Regions from separate parts of the Salinivibrio sp. AR647 genome, predicted to be linked through region 1. Evidence: riboswitches for the same ligand, from Rfam matches in the RefSeq annotation. Region 1 holds a riboswitch; the other holds the start of a gene.
What was found. Region 1 has a riboswitch for thiamine pyrophosphate ahead of thiB (thiamine ABC transporter substrate binding subunit). Riboswitches for the same ligand answer to the same signal wherever they lie in the genome.
Positions count from the first base shown of each region.

Region 2: another riboswitch for thiamine pyrophosphate. It lies ahead of thiD (bifunctional hydroxymethylpyrimidine kinase/phosphomethylpyrimidine kinase); the one in region 1 lies ahead of thiB (thiamine ABC transporter substrate binding subunit).

Region 1 is NZ_MUFE01000001.1:433,808-443,765, forward strand. It holds gene leuB (3-isopropylmalate dehydrogenase) at 1-427, shown strand, start outside; gene leuC (3-isopropylmalate dehydratase large subunit) at 452-1,873, shown strand; gene leuD (3-isopropylmalate dehydratase small subunit) at 1,883-2,485, shown strand; gene BZG76_RS01970 (DUF547 domain-containing protein) at 2,630-3,421, shown strand; TPP riboswitch at 3,460-3,561, shown strand; gene thiB (thiamine ABC transporter substrate binding subunit) at 3,614-4,600, shown strand; gene thiP (thiamine/thiamine pyrophosphate ABC transporter permease) at 4,606-6,195, shown strand; gene thiQ (thiamine ABC transporter ATP-binding protein) at 6,189-6,887, shown strand; gene BZG76_RS01990 (PhoH family protein) at 6,926-8,299, opposite strand; gene rapA (RNA polymerase-associated protein RapA) at 8,615-9,958, shown strand, end outside.
Region 2 is NZ_MUFE01000005.1:231,350-241,307, forward strand. It holds gene BZG76_RS07820 (sensor histidine kinase) at 1-1,810, shown strand, start outside; gene BZG76_RS07825 (putative bifunctional diguanylate cyclase/phosphodiesterase) at 1,807-3,636, shown strand; TPP riboswitch at 3,691-3,791, shown strand; gene thiD (bifunctional hydroxymethylpyrimidine kinase/phosphomethylpyrimidine kinase) at 3,854-4,723, shown strand; gene BZG76_RS07835 (ion channel) at 4,747-5,772, opposite strand; gene BZG76_RS15625 (methyl-accepting chemotaxis protein) at 5,947-7,047, shown strand; gene BZG76_RS07845 (homocysteine S-methyltransferase family protein) at 7,128-8,030, shown strand; gene BZG76_RS07850 (restriction endonuclease subunit S) at 8,498-9,121, shown strand; gene BZG76_RS07855 (type I restriction-modification system subunit M) at 9,123-9,958, shown strand, end outside.

The DNA.
Region 1 (9,958 bases):
CCATATGTATATCGACAACGCGACCATGCAGCTGATTAAAGACCCGTCGCAATTTGATGTGATGCTGTGTTCAAATATTTTCGGCGACATCATCTCTGATGAGTGCGCGATGATCACAGGCTCCATGGGCATGCTGCCCTCAGCCAGTTTGAACGCGAGTAAATTTGGCTTGTATGAGCCCGCCGGTGGCTCCGCGCCCGATATCGCCGGGCAAAACATTGCTAATCCAGTGGCGCAAATTTTATCGGCGGCACTTATGCTGCGTTACTCGTTGGGCGAAGAAAACGCGGCCTGTGCAATTGAACACGCAGTGAGCCAAGCGCTGGCAGCCGGTGAACTGACGGCCGATCTGGCCGGTAATCATCCAGCACTGAGCACCGAGCAGATGGGCGATCGTATCGCCGCCTATATCCGCCAAGGCGCATAATCATTACCCGTAAGGATACGAGCTATGTCGAATGCAAACACCCAGCAAGGCGCCAAGACCTTGTACGAAAAAATTCACCAGTCTCACGTGGTCACTGAGCAACCAGGCGAAGCGCCGCTGCTGTATATCGACCGTCACTTGGTGCATGAGGTGACCTCGCCACAAGCGTTTGACGGCCTGAGAGAGAAAGGCCGTCCGGTGCGCCAAGTGAGCAAAACCTTCGCCACCATGGATCACAATGTCTCCACCGAAACCAAAGACATTAACGCGTCAGGGGAAATGGCGCGCATCCAAATGGAAACCTTGGCTAAAAACTGCGAAGAATTTGGCGTCACCCTGTACGACTTGAATCACCCCTACCAAGGCATTGTCCATGTGATGGGGCCCGAGTTAGGGATTACTTTGCCTGGCAATACCATCGTCTGTGGTGATTCTCATACGGCAACTCACGGTGCTTTTGGTGCACTGGCCTTTGGTATTGGTACCTCCGAAGTCGAACACGTACTGGCCACCCAAACACTCAAGCAATCCCGCGCCCGCACGATGAAAATTGAAGTCACGGGCAAAACCGCCCCCGGGATCACCGCCAAAGACATTGTCCTAGCGATTATCGGCCAAGTCGGTCATGCCGGCGGCACCGGACACGTGGTGGAATTTTGCGGTGACGCCATTACCGACTTGTCCATGGAAGGGCGAATGACGGTCTGCAACATGGCGATCGAATTGGGTGCAAAAGCTGGCCTGATCGCCCCCGATGAGACCACATTTGCCTATTTAAAAGACAAGAAATTTGCTCCTAAAAGTGAACAATGGCAGCAAGCGGTCGATTTTTGGCAAACCTTGCACTCGGATGCCGATGCGCAATTTGATCGTGTCGTGACACTCGATGGCAGTCAAATTCATCATCAGGTCACCTGGGGGACCAACCCCGGCCAAGTGGTTAGTGTGCACGATAGCGTGCCGGCCCCTGAGCACATGGCAGATCCGATCGCGCGCCACTCGGCGGAGCGCGCGCTGAAATATATGGGGCTAACCGCAGGCCAAGCCATAACAGATATCCAAATTGATAAAGTCTTTATTGGCTCATGCACCAACTCTCGAATTGAGGACATGCGCGCAGCCGCGGCGGTCGCCAAAGGTCGGCACGTCGCAGATAGCGTCCATGCCATGGTGGTGCCAGGCTCCGAGCAAGTGCGTGCCCAAGCAGAGCAAGAAGGGCTGGATGTGATTTTCCGCGAAGCGGGCTTTGAGTGGCGCTTGCCTGGCTGCTCGATGTGTCTGGCGATGAATAACGATCGCTTAGGCCCTAAAGAGCGCTGCGCGTCCACCAGCAACCGTAACTTTGAAGGCCGCCAGGGCCGTGAAGGACGTACCCACTTGGTCAGCCCGGCGATGGCCGCGGCGGCGGCGATTGCCGGTCATTTTGTCGACGTTAACCAATTATAAGGAGGCCTTATGTCAGGCATACACACTCACACCGGCATTGTTGCTCCATTGGATGCGGCGAACGTCGACACCGATGCGATCATTCCCAAACAGTTTTTGCAAAAAGTCACCCGTACTGGCTTTGGTCAGCACCTGTTTCACGATTGGCGCTTTTTAGATGATGCGGGCAAGCAACCGAACCCTGACTTTGTGCTCAATCAAGCTCGCTACCAAGGGGCGAGCGTGTTACTCACCCGCGAAAACTTTGGCTGTGGCTCGTCACGCGAACATGCTCCTTGGGCGCTGGATGATTACGGTTTTAAAGTGATTATCGCCCCCAGTTTTGCCGATATTTTCTATGGCAACTGCATTAATAACCAAATGGTGCCGGTGACCCTTGAAGAAGGCCAAATCGATGCTTTATTTACGTATGTGGCCGAAAATGAAGGTGCGACGGTAACGCTAGATTTGCCCGCCCAAACCATCCGTGCCGGTGAACACTGCTTTAGCTTCCAGATGGATGATTTTCGCCATCATTGCTTACTCGAAGGTTTGGATAGTATCGGGCTGACGTTACAGCACGAAGCGGAAATTTCGCGCTTTGAGCAGCAAATACCTGATTTTTTGGTGTAATACCATCCACTCATCTCTCGCCAATAAGTGCTGATTATTCCGCATTTATTGGCGTTCCTTCCCATTTTTCTATCCTCAATGAAACCAACCGCTGACTCGCTTGGTCTAGTCTCAAAGAAGGTTTGATCGCATTAAGGACTGACAATGCAAAAACATTTGATACTTCTGTTCGGGCTAGTGTTTCCGCTCATCAGCCAAGCCGCGCCCAAAGCGGACTACTGGGCAATGTGGGATGCACATAATCCTGACAGCCAAGCCACCTTCACGCATCACAGTTGGCAAGTATTACTCGATAAGTATTTACAGCCTCAGGGGCAGCACACCTTATTTAACTACGCAGCCGTCACCGAGGCCGAAAAAGCGACCCTCGATCATTACATTCGCATGCTTACCAAGCGCGATCCGCGTACCCTGAGCAAAGACGAACAATACGCGTATTGGGTTAATCTCTACAACTCAGTCACCGTAAAGCTAATTTTGGACGCCTATCCAATCGGTTCGATCACCAAGCTAGGCGGACTCTTTAGCTTTGGTCCGTGGGATGATGACGTAGTGACGGTGGCGGGCGAAGCCCTCACGCTCAATGAAATCGAACACCGTATTTTGCGTCCGCTATGGCAAGATCCGCGTACCCACTATGCGGTCAATTGTGCCAGCCTTGGCTGCCCTAACCTGCAACCGCAAGCCTTTCAAGCCGACACCTTGGATGCGCAATTAGAACAAGCCGCCTACACCTTTATTAATAGTGATAAAGGCGTGAYTCAGCAGGGTAATCAGTGGCAGCTTTCTTCTATCTATGAGTGGTTTGAGACTGACTTTGGCGGCAGTGAACAAGGGGTGATCACCCATATCAATCAATATAGAGACATCAAGCTTCCCAAGGATGCACGCTTGGATTATGACTACGACTGGACGCTTAACCAACTCGCGGACTAAAAGGCTTGGTGAACACTAAGCCAATCAGTACAATAGCACCGTACTCATTGGGGAGCCTCATGGCTGAGATTGCGCGCGGCGCTAAACCCATCGAACCTGATCCAGCTAACACTGGCGTAGGGATTGAGACTTGATGTTGCCATCAACTTGCCTCAACACCCACGCCCAACTTAGGAGCGTGCTGTGAAAGTTATTACCTCTGTTCTCACTCTGGTTTCTTTATCGCTGTTATCACTCAGCGCCCGTGCCGCCGACCCTCTGACGGTCTATACCTATGATTCTTTTATCGCCGATTGGGGCGCAGGGCCAAAAATCAAAGCCGAATTTGAAAAACGCTGTGACTGCCAATTAGAGTTTGTGTCTCTTAGTGACGGTGCTGCTCTGCTTAATCGCTTACGTATCGAAGGCAATACTACCAAGGCTGATATTGTACTCGGTATGGATACTAACTTGATGAAAGAAGCTGAGCGTAGCGGCATTGTCGCCGAGCACGCGGTGAATACGGAGCGCCTACAGGTACCCGGCGGTTGGGATAATCCCTACTTTATCCCCTACGATTACGGCTACTTTGCCTTTGTGTATGACACCACGCGTTTGCTCGACCCGCCCAAAAGCTTGAAGGCTTTGATTGAGGAGCGTGACGATATCAGTGTGATTTACCAAGATCCACGTGTGTCAACAGTTGGCCAAGGCTTGATGCTGTGGATCCAAAAAGTATACGGCGATCAAAGCCAGCAGGCATGGCGCGACCTTGCCGACAACACTATTACCGTGACCAAAGGCTGGACCGAAGCGTACAACATGTTCCTCAACAAAGAGGCAGATATGGTGCTTTCATACACCTCTTCGCCCGCCTATCACCTGGTCGCTGACGATGATGACCGCTTTGCCGCCGCCATGTTTGAAGAAGGCCACTATATGCAAATTGAAGTGGCGGCGAAGTCTGCTTATACCGACCAACCAGAACGCGCCGATGCGTTTCTACAATTTATGCTCAGTGACGCAGCACAGTCTGTGATCCCAACCACGCAGTGGATGTACCCGGTCACCGATGTTAGCTTGCCTGACGCCTTCTATACGCTGAACAAACCAGAAGAGAGCCTGTTGTACCAGCCCGATGAAGTGATGGGTAACCGTCAGCAATGGGTGCGCGATTGGCAAACCGCTTTGGTTGAATAACGTCGATGCTTAACCCTTCTCGAACCTGGCCGGGCAGTCTCGCGGCCAGCTTGGTCGTGTTATTAATTGGCAGCGCACTCTGGGCGCTGTTCTTACACAGTCAAGACTTGAAGCTGTCCGCCCTGTGGCAAGATGCCTATCTGCGCCATGTCACGCTGTTTAGCTTTAAGCAGGCTACCTTATCTGTGGTGCTCAGCGTTGGGCTCGCCATTCCTGTGGCCCATGCGCTGGCTCGGCGACAATTTCCAGGGAAAGCTTGGCTACTCAAACTGTTTGCCATGACCCTGGTGCTGCCGGTATTGGTGGGCGTGTTTGGATTGGTTGCCATCTACGGCCGTAGCGGTTGGATTGCACAAGCCTTCGCGTACTTTGATGCGGCGATGCCATTTTCTCTCTATGGCTTAAGCGGCATTTTGCTTGCGCATGTTTTCTTTAACCTGCCTTTTTCGGCCCAATTGATGGTGCAGGCCTTGGAAGGGATCCCGGCGGATCAAAGGCGCCTGGCAACCCAGCTTGGTCTAAGAGGCTGGCAACGTTTTCGCCACCTTGAATGGCCTTATCTGCGGCAAAGTCTACCCCATGTCGTCGGACTGGTATTCATGCTGTGTTTCACCAGCTTCGCCACCGTGATGGCATTAGGCGGTGGCCCCAAAGCGACCACCATTGAATTGGCTATCTATCAAGCCATTCATTTTGATTTTGACTTACAAACCGGTGCCGCTCTGGCGCTGTGGCAAATGCTCTTGTGCGGCACCTTTGCTTTTATTGTGCAAACACTGACTCGGCCGATTGCCAACACCCCCAGCGAAGTGCAACCGCTTCCATCGGCACTCGATAGTCGCACGGCGAAGTGTTGGGACAGTCTCTGGATTGCGCTGACTTTATTGTTGGTTCTACCACCTCTCGGGGTTGTGATCGCGCGTGGCCTTAACCCTAGCGCGTTAATTGTGCTGAGCGACACGGCATTATGGCAAGCCACCATGCATTCACTGCTTATCGCTACCGGAGCAACCGTCTTGGCCTTCGTGTTGGCCACCTCTGTCATCTTAGCCAGTCGTTATTGGCGCTTGAACGGGCGTAAGAAACAAGCGAATGGCATTGAAACGTTAGGGGCGATGATTTTAGTGGTACCCAGTATTGTCCTCAGTACCGGGCTTTTTTTACTGTTTCGCCAGTTTAGCGATGTATTCAGCTTGGCGCTGTGGTTGGTGATGGCCGTGAACGCCCTGATGGCGTTGCCCTATTTAATAAAAGTACTGAGCGCGCCCGCCTATCAACTTGCCCAGTCCTATCACAATCTTTGCGCTACCTTGGGGCTAAAAGGTGTCAACCGTCTACGTCTTATCGAATGGCAGTGTTTACGCGCCCCGATCGCGCGCGGCGTGGCGGTAAGTTTTGTGTTATCGATGGGCGATCTTAGTGCGATCGCACTTTTTGGTAGCCAAAATTTTCAAACCCTGCCGCTCTATTTGTTTCGCTTGATGGGGAGCTACCAAATGGACGCAGGCGCTGCCGCTGCCATGCTATTACTGCTTACCAGTTTGGGTTGCTATGCCCTAATCACTCGTCTGATCCAATGGAGACACGCATGCTGACGCTTTCCAATGTCCACTATCGTTACCAGCAAGATTGGATGATCTTTGATGCCCAAATAGCCCCTGGAGAGATTGTGGCTGTGCTCGGGCCCAGCGGTGCAGGCAAAAGCACCTTATTATCACTGATTGCTGGGCTGATCGCGCCAGATAGTGGCGAGATCACTATTGATGGCAAGCCTGTCACCACGACGCCCGCCCACCAGCGGCCACTGTCTATCTTGTTTCAAGAGCACAACGTATTTACCCATTTGTCAGTATTCGACAACATGGCAATTGGCTTGTCTCCCTCGCTTAAACTCACGGCCATACAGCAAGAGGCCGTGCGCCATGCTGCACACGCAGTAGGGTTGACCGATTATTTATCTCGTCTACCCAGCCAACTATCGGGCGGCCAACGCCAACGCATCGCCTTGGGGAGAAGCATCGCACGCAACCAGCCTTTATTACTGCTCGATGAACCCTTTTCGGCACTTGATCCGGCGCTAAAACAAGACATGTTAGCCTTGGTCAAACGTACCGCTCAAGAACAAGGCACGACGGTGGTAATGGTCACCCACCATCCAGACGATGCACAAGCGATCGCCAATCAATTTATCTATCTCGATAATGGCCGAATACAGCTTCACGATCCGGTTGATACGCTCAAGACACCGCCAGCCATCATGCGTGATTATATCGGTGTCACGGCATAACCCTATCAGTGGCGGCATAGAGGCCGCCACCTTGATGGTTAAAGGTTCTCTTCGGCAAACTCAGCCAGCCGGCTTCGCACCACACCATTGAGGTACACGCACGCACTGCCTTCAAAGTTTTTAAACCGCTCAACAATGTAAGTCAGTCCGGATGTTACAGGTGTCAAATAGGAAGAGTCGATTTGCGCTAAGTTCCCCGAGCACACTAACTTAGTCCCCTCCCCACAACGGGTGATAATGGTTTTAAGCTGAGAGGCGGTCAGGTTTTGGCACTCATCCAAAATCACAAACGCGTTTTGAATCGAGCGCCCGCGCATAAAGTTAATCGATTTAAACTGCAGATTCGCTTTTTCCATAATGTAGCGCATCGAACCGTCGGTGCATTCATCATTCATGTGTAACGCTTCGAGGGTATCGGTCACTGCGCCGAGCCATGGCAGCATTTTCTCTTCTTCTGTCCCGGGGAGAAAACCAATCGACTCGCCAATATCTGGCGTATTACGGGTTACGATAATCTTATCGTACATGCCCTTTTCTACCACTAACTCTAATGCCGCAGCCATGGCTAAAATCGTTTTCCCACAGCCTGCAGGCCCTGTCAGAATGGTTAAATCAATCGTGGGATCAAGCAACGCATCCATTGCCATGCCTTGATAGATATTTTTCGGTTTAACATCCCAAGCAGCACGGTGCATTAATCGCTCTCGACTGAGATCTTTGATGATCGCTTTATCACCATCAATGGCTTGCACTCGTGCGGCGAAGTCGTCACTTTCATCCAATAAGTACTGGTTCACAAAAGGCGTTTCTAATAGCTCAGCCGGTAATGTGTGGCGTGTTTCGGAGCCATAGGCCTTGCTGTCGCATTGCCCCACTTTATCCCAAAAACTGCCCGCACATTGATGGAAGCCTTTGGTGAGCAACCGAACATCATCAATCAGTTGGTCGGTACGGTAATCCTCGACATACATCACCCCCGCCCCTTTGGCGCGCAGGCGCATATTGATATCTTTGGTCACCAGCACGACTTTGCGCGGTGAGCGTTTGGTTTGAAGGTATAACACCGCATTTAAAATGCGATTATCGCCCGCTTTATCGGCAAAGGCATGGACCGTTTCTTTAATCTCAAAATCAGCCAGAATGGAGACGGTACCCGTCGCATCACCTTTACCGACCACAATACCCTCGCCAATTTCATCGGGTGTGGCTTCTTTAAAGATATCTTCCAAGGCACGAATCGCCACACGGGCATCCCGAGAGACATCACGCTTGCTATCTTTAATACGGTCAAGCTCTTCGAGGACGGTCATAGGAATCACGACATCGTGTTCTTGGAAGGAATAGATGGCGAAAGGTTCGTGGAGGAGAATGTTAGTGTCTAATACAAACAGCTTCCGGTCGGCGTCGCCCATAGGCACCTCCTGTGTCGGCAATTCACTGTCGATGACAGCGCTTAAAGTAAGCATAGACCTGGCCGTTGCGCATCGCCCAACTTGTTTGATTGTGCCAGTTCACGTTTTCATCTTTGCCGCGCGTTGATGACGTTTGTATGTCAAGACGATCTTTGCCGCGATTGATGGAGTTTCATCGTGACCCTCCTCACAAGTTCGAGTACTATTGGCGACCAATTTTTTCAGTGCCACACTGAATAACACACTATTTAATCGGGTTGCGTTTGCGCGGCACCGAGTCTTTCGACAATCGAGTTAATTCAGAGGTTTTCCCTTATGTCATTTGCGCTTGGACAACGTTGGATCAGTGATACGGAGCATGATCTTGGACTGGGCACTGTGGTGTCCGTTGATGGCCGTACCGTGACCCTAATGTTTCCTGCTAGTGATGAAACACGGCTGTACGCCAGCCATGATGCGCCCGTGACTCGGGTGATGTTCAACCCCGGCGATGAGGTAGAAAGTCACGAGGGCTGGACCATGACCGTCTCGCGCGTTGAAGAAAACGACGGGGTGTTGACCTATTACGGCTATCGCGAAGACACCGAGGAAGACGAAGTCCCGCTGCGCGAAATCTTACTCAGCCATCAGATCCGCTTTAACAAGCCGCAAGACAAACTCTTTGCCGGTCAACTTGACCGAATGGAACGTTTTGCGTTGCGTTATCGGGCGTTAACCAATCAGCATCAGCAGTTGCGTAGCCCTCTACGGGGGTTGACGGGGATGCGTGCTGGATTAATTCCTCACCAACTTTACATTGCCCATGAGGTGGGTCGTCGTCACGCACCGCGGGTTTTGCTCGCGGATGAAGTCGGCTTAGGGAAAACCATTGAGGCGGGCATGATCATTCACCAGCAAGTGCTTGCAGGCCAAGCCGAGCGGGTACTGATCGTGGTTCCAGAAACCTTGCAGCATCAGTGGTTGGTCGAGATGATGCGCCGCTTTAACCTGCACTTCTCTATTTTTGACGAAGAGCGCTGTGTCGAGGCCTTTGCTGACTCACCCAACCCATTTGATACTCAGCAACTGGTGTTATGTTCACTGGAGTTTTTACGCAAAAACCGGCGTCGCGTCGAGCAAGTCTGTGACACCCATTGGGACTTATTAGTGGTGGACGAAGCACACCATTTAACCTGGACGCCAACGACACCGAGCCGTGAATATCAGATTATCGAAAGCATTGCTGAGCATACCCCTGGGGTGTTGTTACTCACCGCGACCCCTGAGCAGTTAGGTCAGCAAAGTCATTTTGCGCGTTTACGCCTGCTCGACCCTGATCGTTTTTATGATTATGACGCCTTTGTTGAAGAAGCCGAACAATATGCCCCTGTCGCCGAAGCGGTTGAAGCGCTACTTGCCGATGCCCCGTTAAGTGATAATGCCCAACGTAGCATTCGGGCGCTATTGCAAAGTGACGAGCTTGATGAACGCTTCAGCGCCATTGATAGCGATGATGATGCAACCAAGCACACCGCTCGCCAACAGCTGATTGATGATTTAATGGATCGCCACGGTACCGGGCGCGTTTTGTTCCGTAACACGCGGGCTGCCATCAGTGGCTTCCCGAGCCGGCATCTGCACATGCACCCTATGGCGTTACCGAGCCAGTATCAAACTGCC
Region 2 (9,958 bases), on a different contig from region 1:
AGTCAACAGCGCGGCAGCCGCGATCTTGGTGATTGATGAACGCGGCATTATTTTAGATGCGAACCCGTTCACCCACCGATTATTGGGTTATCACCCGCAACAGCTAATCGGAAAGAATGTTGATTGTTTAATGCCGTCGGAGCACCAAGGGAAGCATGACCATTATTTACGGCAATATATAACAACAGGCCAGGCAGCCATTATCGGTACCGGCCGGCGGGTTGAGGCACGGCATCAAGCGGGGCATGTGGTCCCCATTCATCTTGCGGTCAGTGAAGTGTGGGTTGAAGACCGGCGAGAGTTTATTGGCATTATGTCTGATATGCGCGCGCTGACTCAGGCTCAGACGCGTATTAAACACGAACGCAATCAACTCAAAACCATTATTAATGCGATCGCCAATCCTGTTTTTGTCCGAGAGCTGGGCGGACGATATTCGCTTGCAAATTACGCCTGCCTACAAGCATTAAATGTCGAGCATGTTGAACAGCTTGCTGAAGCAATTCATGGTGCCTTGCCTGAGGGAATGCACGAAACCCTCAATGCGCTTGATCACCAACTGACGCTCGATGGTGAACCCGTTCATGTCGATGTGACATTAAGAGATGGTCGGACTTTTAAGCTCGCTAAAACGCTTATTCGCCACGTAGAGGGAGAGCCTTACGCCATCGTGACTGTTGGCTATGATGCCACACCATTGCTGCAAGCGAAGCACGAGGCAGAACGCGCCAATCAAGCCAAAAGTGATTTTCTCTCTGCCATGAGTCATGAGCTGCGCACGCCTTTAAACAGTGTGCTCGGTTATGCGCAACTACTACAACGATCCTCTTCTCCTCGCTTGACGGAGACGCAACGGCAATATGTCGATCAAATTCACCAAAGTGGTCGCCACTTACTCACCTTAATTAATGATGTGCTGGATCTTGCCAAACTTGAGGCAGGAAAAACGGTGGTCAATGTCACCTGGTATCCGGTTCGCGCCCTTGTCAGTGATGCCGTTCGAACACTACTCCCGCTCGCACAGCAACAGCACGTTGAGTTAGATGAGTGCCTACCGGCGGATCTGAGTGGCGATCTGTATGTGGATCCAACCCGTTTCAAACAAGTGTTGATCAATTTACTCAGCAACGCGATTAAATATAACCATCCTCAGGGGCGAGTATGGGTTGAAGCCAGTCATCCATCGTCAACCTTGACGATCTCTGTATCAGATACCGGGATCGGTATTGCTGAAAATCGGTTAAACCATCTTTTTGAGCCTTTTAACCGCTTGGCCGCCGAACAATCACAGATTGAAGGGGCAGGTGTGGGGTTAGCGGTGAGCCATCAATTGGTTGTGCAAATGCAAGGCGAGATGTCAGTAAAAAGCCAGCCAGGCAAGGGCAGTTGTTTTGCAGTAACGTTCCCTTACCGAGCGTCGACGCGACCTGACGATCAAGGTTGTACGTGTCTCCGCGTGAGCCAGCCGCATCGCGTGCTCTATATTGATAATAACAGTGCCCGCCAGCGCCTGATGACCGATTGCTTTGAAGATTGGCCAATGTTGACACTCTATCATGCGCATGGGTTGTCACTGGCTGAGGCTGTTGCGCTCGCGTCTCCGCCATCGTTAGTCATTATGGCGGCTGATAGCGTTGCGGCAACGCCCGAACAAATACAAGCACAATTTGGCGACAACCCACTCATTGTTCTGACTGACAACCCATGCGACGAACCACATAACAAACCGACATTACGACGTTTATCGCTGCCGCTCTCGTCAGCGGACTTGGCTGAGGCCATACAATTATTATTAGAGGAGAGGCTATGACAAAGGATCCGTCACAAGCACATATACTGATCATTGATGATCGACCGGAAAACATTCACTTACTGTCTACCATGCTCAAGCAAGCCGGTTATCAACAGCTGAATGGGCTCACCGATCCTCGCCTTGTTACCGATGCTCTCTCCCCCGTTCCCGACCTGATTTTACTCGATATGCGGATGCCGCAGCGCTCTGGCTTACTGGTGCTGGATGATCTTAATGACGCTTTAGATGAGCATTGCCCGCCCGTGATGGTACTCACCGCAGATAATGACCTGAATTTGCGTAACCAAGCGTTATGCCGTGGCGCGATTGATTACATCAGCAAACCCTTTGATCACGATGAGGTGTTGCAACGGATTCAAAACCTTTTGTATCTGCAATTGAAAACCCGTAAAGAGCGCGATCAAGCGGCACGGCTGCAAATGCTGGTTAACAAACAAACGGCGGCTTTACGCGCGCTTTCTTTGACCCATCCGTTAACCGGGCTACCAAATCGTCGCGCATTATTAGATGCCGCTGAGCGCCAGCTGAGCAAAGGGCCGGTGACTGTGATGATGATTGCCTTAGATGGCATGGAAGCGGTGACCAAACACCAAGGTCATTTAATGACAGAGGCACTATACAAACAAGTGGCCAATCTGCTAGCCAATAGTACAGTGGCGCGCCCACATCGCATTGGCGTTTGGGATAGCACACGACTGGTGATGCTGATTGAAGAACACGATAACCATGCCGTAGAAAAAGCCGCGCGCATCAATCGGTTGATCAGCGGACATCACACGCTCGATGGGCGTTTAATGTTTTTACGTTGCCACATTGGTATCAGCCGCACGGAGCTTGAGACACAAGATGTGGCGCAACTGTTTCGTCAAGCCATTTTAGCGATTCCGACGGATGACCAACTTATCGGCGAATATCAGCCTGAGCTTGACAGCCAAGCTCAGCGCGCGCATTTGATTCGCACCGAATTAGGGCCAGCACTGCAAAGCGGACAATTATCACTGGTGTATCAACCCAAATGGCGATTAGACGGCGGTTTGATGATAGGCGCGGAAGCGCTGTTGCGTTGGCAGCATCCGACCCTTGGGGCCATCAGTCCGGCGGAATTTATCCCCATCGCCGAACGCAGCGCAGACATGATCCAACTGGGCGACCACGTACTGGTGATGGCCTTAGCCGCGGTTGAATGTTGGCGAAAAAATAAACTGATCAACGATAGCTTTCACCTGTCAGTCAATGTTTCTGCCCAGCAGTTTCGCCCCGGCTTTGCTGACAGCGTCTTAGCTCGGTGCCAGGCAGTTGATGTCCCTTTGCATCTGATTCAATTAGAGGTGACAGAATCAGCACTGATCCAGCACATGTCGGTGGCACTGAAAGAGCTACAACAATTGCGAGATGCAGGCATGCATATTGCCCTCGATGACTTTGGCACCGGCTACAGCTCGCTCAGTTACCTTAAACAGTTACCGGTCGATTGGGTCAAACTTGATCGCAGCTTTATCCAAGACTTGGCTACCAACGCCAGTGATAAGCATTTGGTGGGTAGCGTGATTGATTTGGCCCATGGCTTTGGTCATGGTGTGGTCGCCGAGGGCGTCGAAAAAGAGGACCAGCAGTATGTGCTACAAACCATTGGCTGCGACCAAGTGCAGGGCTTTTTATACGCACGGCCCCTAATCCAAGAGGGATTTGAACAACTGCTTAAAACCGCCAACCAAGGCAACGCGACCATTAATAACAACGCGACGATCAATAGCAATGCGACGATCAATAGCAATGCAACCATTAATAGCAATGCAACCAGCAATAATAATGAGATAGCCTAAACGCGCAATTAGCACCCTCATACTTGCGCTTTATCACTAAGGTTTATATTCTGACCGTGTTAGTCGGGGAGCAAGCAATTGCTGAGACTGCGAAAGCAGGACCCGTAGAACCTGATCCAGTTAGCACTGGCGGAGGGAACTGACGTGCTCAGCACACAAGGTCGCGCCATCGTGCGTGGTTTTGTCTCCTTCCGCCCCTCATGATTAAGGGGCCAATATGAACCAATCACCACCTGTTATTCTCACCATCGCCGGCTCAGACAGCGGTGGGGGGGCTGGTATTCAAGCCGATATTAAAGCGATTTCAGCCACGGGCGGCTATGCCTGCTCGGCGATCACCGCCTTAACTGCACAAAATACCTGTGGCGTTGAGGCCGTCTCGCCGGTCGACCCAGCGTTTGTTCGCGCGCAACTGAACGCTGTGTTATACGACATGCCGGTACGTGCCGTGAAAATCGGCATGCTCGCCAACCAAGCGATTATTCGCGAAGTAGCCGCTGTGCTCGCGCGCTCCCCGCACTTACCGGTCGTGCTCGATCCGGTCATGATCGCCACCAGCGGCGATCCGTTATTAGATGATGACGCCATGGATGCACTGATCAATACGTTGATCCCGCGCGCGACCATTTTAACCCCCAACTTGCCAGAAGCCGCGCGTTTAACCGGGCGTCCTGTTCCGACAACCACCGAGGAGATGTACGCCTTAGTGCCGGCACTGCGCAAGCTCGGATGTCCGTATGTGATGCTAAAAGGTGGGCATTTGCATCATGCGCCAGAGAGTCTGGATGTGTGGATTAGCCGAGATACGTGTCAAACCCTGAGTGCACGCCGCATTGAAACGCCTAACACCCATGGCACAGGCTGTTCACTGTCCGCGGCGATTGCCTCGTTTTATGCGCAGGGACTGACACCCATTGACGCCGGGCGAGCGGCTAAGCGTTATCTCACTGACGCCTTAGCGCATAGCCAACAGTTAACCGTTGGAAGAGGGGCAGGGCCGGTACATCATTTTTTCGCCTACCCCGCTGATGAGAGTGTTTATTTATCCAAGCATGCGTTGGTTGAATCGCATGCTCTCGTTGAATAATGCACTTTGATTAAATAGCGTGCTTACGCGGCGGACCAATGCGGCAAGCGCTGGGCGGCGATATAAAAAAGACGGTCGCCCGGCAATACTTTTGTCCCCATTGGCGGGTTTAAGATAATACCTTGGCCTTGGTCGATCCCAATTAAGGTGGCGTCATATTCTTGCTTGAGCTGACCAAAGAGATCGCCGGTATCGATTTCTGTTGCGTTACTCGGATAACGAGCACAGTATTGCGTCATCCCTTGTGACGTGCTCAAAAGCTCATGATGCAACTGACTTGAACCGGGATCCACCGCCGCTTTTGCTAGCATTTCGACCGACACCGACGGCACACATTCCGCATGCGGGTAGTGCTGTTTGAGGATTTGGCTTATCGCATCATCTTGAAAATAAGCCAATAAATGCGCTGACGGATTTTTATGTGCGCAGAACAGAGCCGCTGACAAAGTAATATCATCTTCTGGGTTATCAATAATAATACTCGAGGCATGCTCGACCTTGGCGCGGGCAATGCCTTCAGCATCGGTAAAACTTGCCACGCGCACAAATTCCACCTCACCAGGCAGTGGGTTTTCGATTTCTGCGCGTGCACAAAGCACAATCGGGCGCTCACCGTGTACTCCGCTTTGCAATAAACGAATTAGCTGTATCGTACGTTGTCCGTTCCAGCCTAAGATAAGAAGATGATTTTTCACACTAATACTCCGTTTTCCTTGTAACCCGCGTCGCCAATAATCCACCAGTGATCCGGTGACATGCCCAATCACCACCGCAAACAACCCTAAGCCGCCGGGAATAATCCAAAAAGACGTGATCCATTGCCCCCACTCAGTAACGGGGGAATAATCGCCGTAGCCAACGGTCGAGGCCGTCACAATCAAGTAATACACATAGCGGCTCAGCGACTGGGTCATCGCGGTCTCGCCCGCCCCATATAAAAGTAGCCAGCCAATCACGCCATAGGCGAGTACCACCAAGCCGAGCATACGCCCGTTCAAATGGGCGAAGCGACTGATAATCCAACGTTTAAAAAGCAACCAAAAGGTCATAAATTTTCGCTCATTCACTTCAGTGATCGCAGTATGAAGTGATTTGCGTCAGGTTTACAGTGTAAATCAGGCGCTTGGCGTCAATGCGATCACACTTTGCTTGGATAATCCTACAAAGCCAATTTAAAGCGTTAAAATATTATAAAAAGCTTAATTACATCATTAGGAGTCAGCGTGTTTATATCTCGGCGTCAACTTGAACAAGAGCAGCAAATGCAGGTTGCTCTGCAGCAAAAAATTGAGCAAATTAATCATACCATCGACGCGCTGAATGCAGAGAAAGGCGCATTGCAGGCAGAGCTGGATACCGTCGCGAAAAAACGCCAAACCGGCAAAGCGATCGACGCCAACTTATGCCACTTTGGTGATTCGATCAACGCCACCCAATCCTCTCTGGCCACCTTGGCGGACACCATTAACGGTGAAAAAGAGCGTGTGACCGAAGTGAGCCATCAAGCGGCATCATGCGCCGAGCAAGTCAATGACCTTGCGCGTCATGTACAGTCGTTATCTTCGCAATGTCAGCAATCGTCGGAAGCGATTCGCTCGCTCGATCAACACGCCCAAGAGGTGAGTGGCATTGTCAATTTGATTCGTGATGTCGCCGATCAAACCAACCTGCTGGCGTTAAACGCAGCCATTGAAGCGGCACGCGCCGGTGAGCAGGGCCGAGGGTTTGCGGTGGTTGCCGATGAAGTACGCAACCTTGCCGAGCGCACGTCCACTGCCACCCAAGATATTACCCAGCTGGTGGAAAAAATTCGTGCGGGCAGCAGCCATGCGTGCACGCTCACCGATACCCTTGCCACTGAAGCCATTCAATACAGCGAACAAGGCCAACAGGTTGCCGATGCCATGGCCACCCAAAGTGAGCAAGCACAGCACAGCCGCACCACCATTAAAGCCTCTGCACTGCGCGCCTTTTGTGAACTGGCAAAACTTGACCATATCAGCTTTAAATTTGCGATATACCGCGTGGTATTGGGCGAAGACAGCATGATGGCGGACGATGTCACCGATCACACCCAATGCCGACTCGGCCAGTGGTATAACCATGGTGAAGGGCAGCAATATTTTGGGCAGTTGCAAACGTTTAAAGCCATTTCCGCGCCTCACGAGCAAGTGCACACCCATGCCAAGGCTGCGGTGGCGGCGTTTCATGCTCAACAACCGGATCAAATGGTCACCGCATTAAAAGAGATGGAAAACGCCAGCATGACGGTGATCGATAAGCTTGAACATCTCGCAATAGAAGGGAGTGAAGAGGTGGCGTAACAACGGGGTGTTAAATCGACGAGCTCATGGTAATCTCAAGTCAAACCAAGGAAAGATGGCCGAAGGAGGCTGAAGTAACCATGACGTCGATTGCACTACTCGATGGTGGCCTAGGGCAAGAAATTTATCAACGTGGCCCCGATGTGAGCTCTAAGCTTTGGTCGGTCGCGGTGATGTTAAAACATGCCAATATTGTCAAAGACGTGCACAAAGATTTTATCCGTGCCGGCGCGAAAACACATACCCTAAATACCTATCCTGCGACACCCACACGTCTGGCCAAAGCGGGGTTGAGCGATAAAATCAACACCATTTATCAAAAAGCCTTCGAAGCGCTACAGCAAGCCGTGGATGAGACAGGCGCCGATGTCGATATTGCCGGTTGTTTGCCACCGCTGGTGGGCAGCTACCTCGGCCAGCCGCAACGCAGCTTTAATGACATGAAAGCCGAGTTTTTGCATATTGCCCGCTTGCAGCCTCATGTAGATGTGTTTTTAATCGAAACCATGACCAACACCCTCGAAGCGCGCGCGGCCTGTGCTGCGGCCCAAGAGCAAGGCAAACCCTATGGCGTCGCGTTTCGGTTAGAGGCAGCAGGCACCTTGCGCTCGGGCGAGTCACTTGAACAAGCGATGCACGCCGTGGCCGAGTATGCCCCAACCGCGGTGATGCTAAACTGTTGCGATCCTGCCGTGCTGACCACCGCCATGCCGCAAATGGCGACCCAAGCTAACATTGTCGGTGGCTATGCCAACGCCTTTAAATCGGTAGAAGACATGGCCAAAGGCAGCAAAGCCGATGCCCTAGAAGCGCGTGAAGATCTTTCACCCTTAGTCCACACCGAACGTGTACAACAATGGATTGCCGACGGCGCCCTGGTGGTCGGCGGCTGCTGTGAAATCACCCCCGCCCATATCCAACACCTCGCGCAAACCCTTGAACAGTCCCACGAGATCATCAAGTTTTCGCAGTTGAGGGGTTAAGGCTTTAACGCGTTCCCACGCGCCGGCGTGGGAATGCATACTGTAGCCGGTGTACCACTCGTTCCCACGCTCCTGCGAGGGAATGCATACCGTAGCTAATGCACCACTCGTTCCCACGCTCCGGCGTGGGAATGCATACTGTAGCCAATTCACCACTCGTTCCCACGCTCCTGCGAGGGAATGCATACCGTAGCTAATGCACCACTCGTTCCCACGCTCCGGCGTGGGAATGCATACTGTAGCCAATTCACCACTCGTTCCCACGCTTCTGCCGCGTGCTCTAAGAGCTGGTTCAACTCAGATGGCTGGTGAGCAGGGTAGTTGTCTGCAGGGGTGAACAGGGGAGTGTGATTAGTTGAAAAAGCGAAAAAGCGAAGCGTGAGCCGTTTTAAAAAACCATACATCTTGCCTAATGATGCATGTTGAATTACGATACTCCAATATTATTGCATCATTGAGCATACTGCATGAGCGAGCAGCCCAAACAAAAACGCCCTCTGCGCAGCTTGGCGACTATCCAGCCTGGCTACCCGTTCCGGGGAAAGCTCCCCATCGATAGCAACGGGGACGCTTACGTGGTGCAGTTCCGGCACATTGTTCTCGGCGAGCGCTTGAGTGACAAAGACGGAAAAGCCCTCGACCGGGTCAAGCTGCCGGGCCGAAAGCCCCCCAATTATCTTTGCCCCAGCGACCTGATATTCATGGCTAAAGGCACTCGTAACCATGCGGCAGTGATAGCCGACGTTCCTAGCAATACAGTGTGCACGCCAAACTTTTATCACATACGCCTAAAACCGGAGGTGGCGCGGCTCTTGCCCGAGTTTCTGGCCTGGCAGCTCAACCATGTAGATGCCCAGCGGTACTTTGCCTCTTGCTCCCAAGGCTCGGCGGCACCCAGCATTACCAAATCACAACTGGGTGACTTACCCATCGTCATACCATCCATTGAACAACAGAAGCTGATGGTCAAGCTATCCGATGCTGCCACCAGTGAGCAAAAACTTTTGAGTCAGTTAATGGAAAACCGACGGCGCATGCTTGATGCTGTCGGACACCATATTCTTCATCCGGATCACTCCACAGGAAATTGATATGAGCAACGACGCAGTAAAGCAGGAACAGATCAACAAAGCGGTCTGGAACGCCTGTGACACCTTCCGGGGCACGGTAGACCCCAGCATTTACAAGGACTACGTGCTAACCATGTTGTTCGTGAAGTATCTATCGGACGTTTGGCAGGATCACTACGACAACTATGTGGCTGAATACGGCGATACGCCGGAGCTGATCGAAGAGCTGATGAAGAACGAGCGCTTCGTTCTGCCCCGGGGGTCGAGCTTCTACGACCTCCACGACAAGCGCCATGAGCCGGGCAACGGTGAGCGGATCGACAAGGCGTTGCACGCCATTGAAGAAGCCAACATCGTCAAGCTGGCAGATGTGTTCCAGGACATCTCTTTCAACTCGACGAAGCTGGGCGACGAAAAGCAAAAGAACGAGCTCCTGCGCTACATCCTCGAAGACTTCCTTCGGCCGGAACTGAACCTGCGTCCGAGTCGGATCGGGAAGCTAGATGTGATTGGTAACGCCTACGAATACCTGATCAAGAATTTCGCAGCCACCTCCGGCAAGAAAGCCGGCGAGTTCTATACCCCGCCGGAAGTGTCCGAGCTGATGGCCGAGATCGTTGATCCCCAGGCCGGCGACGAGATCTGCGATCCGGCGTGCGGCTCAGCCTCCCTGTTGCTCAAGTGCGCCAACCAGATTCGCAAGGAAGACGGCTCCAAGAAGTTTGCCCTGTTTGGTCAGGAGGCCATTGGCAGCACCTGGGCCCTGGCCAAAATGAATATGTTTCTACACGGTATCGACAACCATAAGCTCGAATGGGGCGACACCATTCGTAACCCGCTCCTACTGGACGAGAACGG